Regions from separate parts of the Nocardiopsis sp. M1B1 genome, predicted to be linked through region 3. Evidence: riboswitches for the same ligand, from Rfam matches in the RefSeq annotation. Region 3 holds a riboswitch; each other region holds the start of a gene.
What was found. A riboswitch is a leader RNA that binds a small molecule or an ion and turns the genes downstream of it on or off. The one in region 3 is predicted to bind thiamine pyrophosphate.
Positions count from the first base shown of each region.

Region 1: it holds a riboswitch for thiamine pyrophosphate, as region 3 does, so the genes downstream of both, thiD (bifunctional hydroxymethylpyrimidine kinase/phosphomethylpyrimidine kinase) here and thiO (glycine oxidase ThiO) in region 3, are expected to answer to the same signal.
Region 2: it holds a riboswitch for thiamine pyrophosphate, as region 3 does, so the genes downstream of both, ACSTA4_RS05115 (ECF transporter S component) here and thiO (glycine oxidase ThiO) in region 3, are expected to answer to the same signal.

Region 1 covers NZ_CP196194.1:1,650,513-1,653,774, reverse strand. Annotated here, with positions in the region: gene ACSTA4_RS07220 (DUF368 domain-containing protein) at 1-504, shown strand, start outside; gene ACSTA4_RS07215 (DedA family protein) at 524-1,219, shown strand; TPP riboswitch at 1,346-1,444, shown strand; gene thiD (bifunctional hydroxymethylpyrimidine kinase/phosphomethylpyrimidine kinase) at 1,432-2,235, shown strand; gene ACSTA4_RS07205 (alanine/glycine:cation symporter family protein) at 2,335-3,262, opposite strand, start outside.
Region 2 covers NZ_CP196194.1:1,136,729-1,139,990, forward strand. Annotated here, with positions in the region: gene ACSTA4_RS05110 (RNA-guided endonuclease InsQ/TnpB family protein) at 1-1,136, shown strand, start outside; TPP riboswitch at 1,186-1,293, shown strand; gene ACSTA4_RS05115 (ECF transporter S component) at 1,402-2,022, shown strand; gene ACSTA4_RS05120 (ABC transporter ATP-binding protein) at 2,025-3,262, shown strand, end outside.
Region 3 covers NZ_CP196194.1:4,751,811-4,755,072, reverse strand. Annotated here, with positions in the region: gene ACSTA4_RS20625 (thiazole synthase) at 1-134, opposite strand, end outside; gene thiS (sulfur carrier protein ThiS) at 137-343, opposite strand; gene thiO (glycine oxidase ThiO) at 349-1,545, opposite strand; TPP riboswitch at 1,514-1,625, opposite strand; gene ACSTA4_RS20610 (Rv2175c family DNA-binding protein) at 1,708-2,061, shown strand; gene thiE (thiamine phosphate synthase) at 2,183-2,851, shown strand; gene ACSTA4_RS20600 (zinc-binding dehydrogenase) at 2,921-3,262, opposite strand, start outside.

The DNA of each region.
Region 1 (3,262 bases), 3.1 Mb from region 3:
GTCTTCGCCGCGGGCGCGTTCTTCCTCACCGGCCTGCCCGGCGCCAATCTGCCCACCCACCCGGTGATCGTCTTCCTGGCCGCGGCGGTGGCCGTCTGCGCCCTGGTCCTGCCCGGACTGTCCGGATCCTTCATCCTGCTCACGCTGGGCCTGTACGAGCCCACGATCAGCGCGGTCGGGGACATGGACATCGCCTACCTCTCGGTGTTCGCGCTCGGCATGCTCACGGGCCTGTCGCTGTTCGTGAAGCTGCTCCAGCACCTGCTGGAGAACTTCCACCACATGACCCTGGTGGTCCTCACGGGCCTCATGGCCGGTTCTCTGCGGGCCCTGTGGCCCTGGCAGGACGAGGACCGCACGTTCCTGGCCCCCACCGAGGTCCCGGTGACGGTCGCCCTGATGGCGGTCGGCTTCGCGATCGTGGCGGCGGCCATCGTCTGGGAGCGCCGCAAGCGCCTCCGGATGGAGGAGGCCGAACTCCGCCGGATTCCCACCGGCGTCTGAGAACGGGAACGACGACCTCATGACAACACGTCTGCTGGCGGCCGCGGCCCCCGCGACGGGGAGCGGGCACGTCCCCGAGTACGAGGGTTTCATCGGATGGGTCCTGAGCCTGATGACGACCCTGGGCGAGCCCGGTGTCGGCCTGGCGCTCCTGATCGAAACCTTCTTCCCTCCGGTCCCCAGCGAGGCGGTCCTGCCCGGCGCCGGGTTCCTGGCCTACTCCGGACAGATGAACGTGTGGCTCGCCATCACGTGGGCGACGGTCGGCGCGCTGGTCGGCGGGTGGGGCTTCTACGCGGTCGGCGCGCTCCTGGGCCGTGACCGCACCGCCTGGCTGTTCGAGAAGACGCCGCTGCTGGAGATCGAGGACTTCCACAAGGCCGAGCGCTTCTTCGCCCGGTACGGCGGCGCCGCCGTCCTCCTGGGCCGCTGCGTGCCGGTCGTGCGCAGCGTCATCTCGGTCCCGGCCGGGATCGAGCGAATGCCCCTGTTCAGGTTCTCCCTGTACACGGTCATCGGCTCCGGGGTGTGGAACACGATCTGGATCGGCCTGGGCTACGTCTTCGGCCCGGCCGTCGAGCCCGCCCTGGCCCGCTGGAGCGGCCTGATCAGCAACGTCGTGCTCGCGGCCATCGGCCTGCTCGTGCTGTGGTTCGTCGTCGTGCGCGTCCGCAAACTGGCCCGGAACCGCCGCAACCAGGACACCTCCACCTGAGCCCCCGCTCCCCGTGAACCCCTCCAGGGGTCCGCCCGCATCCCCGGGCGGACCCCTTCGGCGTTCTGTGGGTATCCTGCCCGGAACGCACCACAAACACATAATGACCGGGGCCGCCGACGCGGCTCCGGAGGCGCGGGGTGCCGGGACACGTTCCCGGCTGAGAGCACACCCGTCGAACCTGCCCTAGTTAGCACTAGCGAAGGAACGCCATGAGCGCGTACAACATCGTGTCCATCGCCGGCAGCGACCCCAGCGGGGGCGCGGGCGTCCAGGCTGACCTCAAGGCCTTCTCCGCGCACGGGACCTTCGGGATGACGGTGATCGCCGCGCTGACCGCCCAGTCCACGCTCGGCGTCACCGGGGTCCACCCGATCCCCGCGCACTTCGTCGCCCACCAGATGGACACCCTCTTCACCGACGCCGTCGTGCATGCGGTCAAGGTGGGCATGCTGGGCACCTCGGAGGTCACCGAGGCCGTGGCCGAGGCGATCGACCGCCACACGCTGCCGAACGTGGTGGTGGACCCGGTGATGGTCGCCAAGAGCGGGGACCGGCTGCTGGAGGCCTCGGCCGTCGACGCGCTGCGCACCAAGCTCCTGCCCCGCGCGGACCTGGTCACCCCGAACCTGCCCGAGGCCGCGGACCTGCTGGAGGAGCCCGAGGCGACCGACCTGGCGTCGATGCGCGCCCAGGCCTGGCGGCTGCTGGATCTCGGCCCGCGCCGGGTCCTGCTCAAGGGCGGCCACCTGCCCGGCGGGGAGAGCGTCGACGTCCTGGTCTCCCGGGACGCCGACCCGGTCGAGTTCCGCGCCCCGAGGGTGGCCACCCGCAACACGCACGGCACCGGGTGCACGCTCTCCTCCTCGATCGCGGCCCTGCTGCCGCAGCGGCCGGACGTGGCCGCCGCGGTGGGCGACGCCAAGGACTACCTGACCGAGGCCATCCGGCGCGCCGACGAGATCGACGCGGGCGGCGGGCAGGGCCCGGTGCACCATTTCCACGCCTGGTGGTAGCAGCGGCGTCCGGAGGAGGGAACGCCGAGGGGGGACCGGCTCCGCGCCGGTCCCCCCTCCCCGTTCCGTCCTCCGGTGGGGCTCGCGGCCCCTACCGGGTCAGACCTTGGTCACGTCCTCCATGACCTTGTCCGGGTCCCTCCAGTCGGGGTGGGCGAAGAACTTGCGCGTCTCCGCCGCGATGACCGGGGACAGCAGCAGGAGGCCGATGAGGTTGGGCAGGGCCATCAGGCCGTTGGCGATGTCGCTGAACAGCCAGACCGAGTCCAGGCTGGCGACCGAGCCCACGTAGATGACGGCGATGAACACCAGGCGGTAGGGCAGGACCAGGCGGCGGCCGCCCAGGAACACCATGCAGCGCTCGCCGTAGTAGGCCCACCCGAGCAGGGTGGTGAAGGCGAACACGGCCACCGCGACGGCCACGATGACGGTGCCGGCCGGGGCGAGCGCGGGGTTGATCGACCCCAGGCCCTCGGAGACCGCGCTGCTGGTCATCAGCGAGCCGTCCTCGCCACCGGCGGACCAGACACCTGTGGTGATGATGACCAGGCAGGTCATGGTGACCACGATGATGGTGTCGATGAAGGTCTGGGTCATCGAGACCATGGCCTGGCGGACAGGCTGGGTGGTCTTGGCCGCGGCGGCGGCGATGGCGCCGGTGCCCAGGCCCGACTCGTTGGAGAAGATGCCGCGGGCGAAACCCATCTGGATGGCGAGCATGATGCCCGCCCCGGCGAAGCCGCCCGTGGCCGCGGTGCCGGTGAAGGCGTCGGTCACCACGAGCTGGAGCGCGGGGAGGATGGCGGCCCAGTTGGCGGCCAGGATGACCAGGCAGACGCCCACGTAGCCGATGATCATGATCGGCACGAGGCCGGAGGCGACGCGGCCGATGCTCTTGATACCGCCGAGGATGACGGCGCCCGCGAGGACCACGAGGGCCAGGCCCACCATCCACGGCTCCAGCGGCGTGACGCTGGTGATCTGCTGCGAGACGGCGTTGGCCTGGGTGCCGTTGCCGATGCCGAAG
Region 2 (3,262 bases), 3.3 Mb from region 3:
TGGTCTACAACCGCGCTCTGGCCGAACGCACCACCGCCTGGCAGCAGCGCCGGGAGCGGGTGGGCTACTCCCAGACCTCGGCGATGCTCACCGCATGGAAGAGGACCGAGGAGCTGTCCTTCCTCACCGAGGTCTCCTGTGTTCCGCTCCAGCAGACGCTGCGCCATCTGCACACGGCGTTCGGCAACTTCTTCGACCGGCGTGCGCGGTATCCGCGGTTCAAGTCCAAGAAGACGTCCCGGGCCTCGGCGGAGTACACCGCGAGCGCGTTTCGCTACTGCGACGGCCGTCTGACATTGGCCAAGATGACCGAACCCCTGGACATCGTGTGGTCGCGGCCCCTGCCCGAAGGTGCCTGTCCTTCGACGGTGACGGTCTCGCGGGACGCGGCCGGGCGCTGGTTCGTCTCGCTGCTGTGCGAGGACACCATCACGTCGGTCCCGGCCGTCAACAACGCGGTCGGTGTCGACGCCGGAATCACCTCCGTGGTGACCTTGTCCACAGGGGAGAAGGTGGCCAACCCCCGCCACGAGCGACGCGATCGCGCCAGGCTGGCCAAGGCGCAGCGGGCGCTGGCCCGTAAGGCCAGGGGCAGTGCCAACCGGGACAAGGCGCGTCGCAGGGTGGCGCGGGTGTGCGCCCGTATCACCGACCGGCGTCGGGACTTCCTGCACAAGCTCTCCACTCGACTCGTCCGCGAGAACCAAGCGGTCGTGATCGAGGACCTGACGGTGCGCAACCTGGTCAAGAACCGGAGGCTGTCTCGGGCGATCTCGGATGCGGCCTGGCGTGAGCTGCGCACGATGCTGGAGTACAAGTGCGCCTGGTACGGGCGGGACCTGGTGGTCGTGGACCGGTGCTTCCCTTCCTCCAAGGCGTGTTCGACGCCCGGATGCGCCTACGTGCACATGTCGTTGCCGCTGAACGTCCGGATGTGGATGTGCCCCCGGTGTGGGGTAGCCCATGATCGGGATGTGAACGCGGCGCTCAATCTCGAAGCCGCCGGGCTGGCGGTTGTTGCCTGTGGAGCTGGTGTGAGACCTCAACGGGAGTCCTCCCGGACGGGGCGACCGGCGGTGAAACAGGAAGGCCACGGGGCGACCCGTGACGAGGCCCTGGCCTCGAACCACCGGTAGGTGGTTCCGCGATCTCTTGCCTTCAGGCAGGAGAGGAAGTCAAAATGGGTGAAACCGACAGGGGAGCGCGCGAGCGCTGAGAGTGCGGCACCAGGCCGCAGACCCTTACACACCTGATCTGGGTCATGCCAGCGAAGGAAGTCGTAGGAACCGTCACCGGTGGCGTGCTCCCGCGCACCGGGGACGTCCCGGCGCGCGCGGAACGCGTTCCGGCGCCGCTCTCGGCCGCACGGGCCCCTCGCATCCCCCGGCGAAGGGACACCGCATGAAGAGGAACACCACCACCCCCCAGGGCACCGGCTTCCGGCGCGACGTCCTCGGCCGGCTGCGGAGCTGGCGCACCGTCGACATCGTCGTGGCCGCCGTCATCGGCGTCGCGGTCGGCGTGGTCTTCTGGCTCTGGAACATCGTCTGGTCGGTCACGACCCCGCTGTTCGTCGGCTTCCCGCCCGCGCAGGCCGTCGTCTACGGCATGTGGCTGATCTCCGGCGTGCTGGGCGGCCTGATCATCCGCAAGCCCGGCGCGGCCCTGCTCACCGCCATCGCCGCCGCCTCGGTGTCGGCGCTCCTGGGCACCCAGTGGGGGATCATGGTCATCCTCGACGGCGCCCTCCAGGGCATCCTGCCCGAACTCGTCTTCCTCGCCTTCGGCTACCGCCGCTGGGGCATGGGCGTGGCCGTCCTCGCGGCGGCGGTCGCGGGCGTCTCCCCGGCCATCCGCGACAACCTCGCCTACAACGTGACCTGGCCGCTGTCCTACCAGATCACCTACGGCGTCATCGTGGTGGTCAGCGCCGCCCTCATCGCGGGCGTGGGCGCCCGCCTGCTCACCACCGCCCTGGCCCGCTCCGGGGCGCTGGCCCCCTTCCCGTCCGCGAGGGGCTGACCGTGGCCTCCGCGAACGGGCGCCGGACGGCGGCCGGGGGCCCCGGCGCGCGCGTGGAGCTCTCCGGCTGGGGCTGGCGGCACTCGGGCCGCGAGTCCCACGCGCTGCGCGGCGTGGATCTGGTGATCGAGCCGGGTGAGCGCGTGCTGCTGCTGGGCGCCTCCGGCGCGGGCAAGTCCACCCTGCTGCACTCGCTGGCCGGTCTGACCGGCGAGGACGCCGCCATCAGCGGCGACCACGAGGGCACCCTGCTCCTGGACGGCGAGCCCGCCGACCGGAGCCGGGGCTCGGTCGGCCTGGTCAGCCAGGACCCCGAGACGCAGCTGGTGATGGCGCGCGCGGGCGACGACGTCGCCTTCGGCCCGGAGAACCTGGGCGTGACCCCCGACCTCATCTGGCCCCGGGTCCACGAGGCACTGGAGGCCGTGGGCTTCCCGTACGGACCGCGCCATCCCACCGGCGCGCTGTCGGGCGGTGAGAAGCAGCGCCTGGTGATCGCCGGGGCCCTGGCGATGCGCCCCCGCCTGCTGCTGCTGGACGAGCCCACCGCCAACCTCGACCCGGCCGGGGCCGCGCTGGTGCGCGGCGTGCTGGCCCGCCTGCTCGCCGAGACCGAGGCGACCCTGGTGCTGGTCGAGCACCGGGTGGCCGACGTCGTGGACCTGGTGGACCGGGTCGTGGTCGTGGCGCCCGGCGGCGGGGTCGTCGCCGACGGGCCGCCGGGGACCGTGTTCGCCGAACACGGGCGCTCGCTGGCCGCGCAGGGCGTGTGGGTGCCCGGGCACGAGCCCGCGCCCGCCCTTGAGCCCGCGCCGGGCGGTGAGCCCCTGCTGGAGGCCGTGGGCGTCACGGCGCGCACCCCGAGCCAGCTCGGCGTGCGCGCGGCGCCGCGGCGCACGGTGTTCGAGGGGGTGGACGCCACCGTCCGGGCCGGAACCGCGACCGCACTGACCGGCCCCAACGGCGCGGGCAAGTCCACGCTGCTGACCCTGCTCGCCGGGCTGTCCAGGCCCCACCGGGGAGCGGTGCTGCCGCGCGGGCCGCTGGCCGGGGCCGACCCGCGCCCGCTCGTTCGCTGGCCCGCCCGCAGGCTGGCCCGGCACGTGGGCACGGTCTTCCAGCACGCCGAGGACCAGTTCGTCACCGCCACCGTGCGCGACGAGCTGCGCTTCGCCCCGCTGCGCGCCGGGATGGGCGAGGCCGAGACCGAGGCCTGGGTAGGCGAGCTGATGGAGCGCCT
Region 3 (3,262 bases):
ATCGCCACGGTGGTCAGCTCGGTGCCGGAGGCGATCAGGGCCTCCTCCAGGACCTCCAGGGAGGGGGCTCCGCCGGTTCCGGTGATGAGCCGGGACCCGAAGGAGGTTCCCGCGATCACGAGGTCGTCGTTCATTCTCAGCCTCCCTGCACCGCGGTGAGGACGTCCACGCGGTCGCCCTGGTTGAGCGGGCTCGCGGCCCACGCGGTCCGGCGCACCACCTCGTCGTTGACGGCCACGGCGACACCGCCGGGGGCCTGGGCGCCGGTCAGGTCGCGCACGACCGCTTCCACGGTCGTGTCGTCGGCGAACTCGCGGCGGTCGCCGTTGATGATCAGTTCCACTGCTACTACCTACTTGCGCGTCGTGCCGTGAAACGGCGGGCGTACTCGGGCAGGTCTCCGTCGGTCAGGGCCCGGGCCATGGCCTCACCGGTCACCGGGGTCAGCAGGACCCCGTGCCGGAAGTGCCCGGCGGCCAGGTGCAGTCCCGGGACCCGGGTGGGCCCCAGGAGGGGTTCGTTGTCGGGGGAGCCGGGGCGCAGCCCGACGCAGGTCTCGGTGACCTCCAGCTCGCTCACCCCGGGGACGAGTTCGCGCGCGTCCCGCAGCACCTGCCAGAGCCCCCCGACGGTGAGCGAGGTGTCGTGGCCCAGCTCCTCCTGGGTGGCGCCGATGACGACCTCGCCGTCGGCGCGCGGCACCAGGTAGGTCGGGAACCCCCGGACCAGGCCGCGGACGGTCCGGCCGACGAGCGGCGGCTCCCCGTCGGGCACCCGGGCGCGCAGCAACTGCCCCTTGACCGGGCGCAGCGGCGGGACCACGGGTTCGGGGACCGCGACGCCGTTGCCCCAGCAGCCCGCGGCCAGCACCACCTGGTGCGCGGGCAGGATCCGACCCGCCGCGGCCTCCCCGGCCAGGCGCACGCCCAGCCGGGCGCCCCCGGGGCCGGGGGAGAGGATCTCCCCGACCAGCCCGCGGACCTCGGTGACGCCCGCGCGCCCGCCCGCCGCGGCCAGGGCGCGCAGCAGCCGCCGCGGGTCCACGGAGTGGTCGTCGGGGGCCAGGACGCCGCCGCGCACGGACGGGGCGAGCATGGGCTCCAGGCGGCGGCACTCGCGGCCGGTCAGGCGCTCGGCGGCGATGCCCAGCCTCCGCTGGAGCGCGTGCAGTTCGGTGAGGACGGCCAGGTCGTCGCGGTCGAAGGCGACCAGCAGCGTGCCGGTGGCGCGGTGGCCCACGTCCAGGCCGCTGGCCTCCTCCAGTTCGGCGACGAAGTCCGCGTACATGCGGGCCGAGCGGATGCCCAGCTCCATGAGGGGCTCCTCGCCGAACGCCGCCTCGGTGGCGGGGGTCAGCATGCCCGCGGCCACGGTGGAGGCGGCGCGGGCGGGGTCGGACTCGACCAGGGTGACGCTCAGGCCGCGTTGGGCGGCCCGCCAGGCGGTGACCCGCCCGACCAGGCCGCCGCCGACCACGACGACGCGGTCGCGGTGGGAATCGTCGGAGGTGCGCACGGCTGTGGCTTCCACTCCCTTCGCCGGCATGATCCGGATCAGGTTCGTGCGGTCGGAGGCTCACAGCCTCCCTCTCAGCCGGGTCCCACCCGGCTCCCGCGGGATGTAGGGGTCTGTCCCCATTCTAGGACCCGTGGCCGACGCGCGCCGTGCCGGGGGGAAGGAGGTGCGCGGATGTGGCAGATTGGTGGTGTGACACAACGCGACATCGACACGCTGATCGGCGACTGGCTGACCCTCAAGGAGGCCGCCGCTCCGCTGGGCGTGAGCCCGAACCGGATCAAGACGCTGATCCGCGAGAACCGCATGATGGGTGTGGTCCGCGACGGCGAACTCTCCATTCCCGCGGCCTTCATCGACGGCGACGACCTGGTCAAGGGTCTGCCGGGGACACTGCTGCTGCTCACCGACGCGGGCTTCTCCTCCGAGGAGGCCCTGCGCTGGCTGTTCACCCACGACGACTCCCTGCCGGGCACGCCGATCCAGGCCATGCGCGAGAACCGGGGCACCGAGGTGCGCCGCCGGGCCCAGAGCCTGGCCTTCTAGTCCGCTGCCCCGGGTCCGCGGCCCACGGACCCGTTCGTGACCCCCGGGGAAGAGGGGGAGGGGCGCGCCGCCGCGCCCCTCCCCCTTGGGTCCGAACGCGCCAGGGCCTAGGGTGGACCGTGTGAGGACCAGCCACGGAACCAGCCTGCGCAAGCGCCTGGACGCATCGCTTCTGTACCTGTGCACCGACGCCCGGACCGGCCGGGGCGACCTGGCCGAGTTCGCCGACGCGGCCCTTGCCGGGGGAGTGGACATCATCCAGCTCCGGGACAAGGGCCTGGAGGCGCGCGAGGAGATCGCGGCCCTGGAGGTGATGAAGGAGGCGTGCGAGCGGTACGGCGCCCTGCTCGCGGTCAACGACCGCGCCGACATCGCCCGCGCCGTGCGCGCCGACGTCCTCCACCTGGGCCAGCGGGACCTGCCCGTGCCCATGGCCCGCGACATCATCGGCGCCGACCCCGTGATCGGCCGCTCCAACAACGACGTCGCCGCCGCGGCCGCCTCCGCCGAGGAGCCCGGCAGCGACTACTTCTGCGTCGGACCGACCTGGGCGACCCCCACCAAGCCGGGTCGCCCGGCCGCCGGGCTGGAGCTGGTGGAGGAGGCGGCCGCGCTGGGCACCGACCGCCCCTGGTTCGCCATCGGCGGGATCGACGCCGACAACATCGACCGCGTGCTGGACGCCGGGGCCCGCCGGGTCGTGGTCGTGCGCGCGATCACGGAGGCGGAGGACCCCCGGGCCGCCGCCGCCGCTCTGCGCCAGCGCCTGGCGGCCCGCGCCGGGGGCTGACCGGCAGCCGGGCGCCGAACGACCCCGGGGCCGGTCCGCCGGGGCCCGGCCGTTCGGTGCCGCCCGCCTCTAGGGGACCAGCAGGACCTTGCCGAGCACCGTGCGCCCCTCCAGCGCGGCGTGCGCCTCGGCGGCCCGCTCCAAAGGCAGGGTCAGGCCCACGTGCGGGGTGATCCTGCCCATGCGGGCCATCTCCAGCACCAGCCGCAGGGCGTCCCGCCGGTCGTCCTCGGCCTGCTTGAGGTCGAACAGCCCCAGGACCCCGATCCCGCGGCTCGCGGCCTCCCGCGCGTCCACCTCCGTGAAGCCTCCGCCCGCCGAGCCGTAGCCGACGAACCGGCCGCCGTCGGCCAGGGTCGCGAAGGCCGCCGCGCCCAGCGCGCCCCCGGCGCCGTCCAGGACCACGTCGAC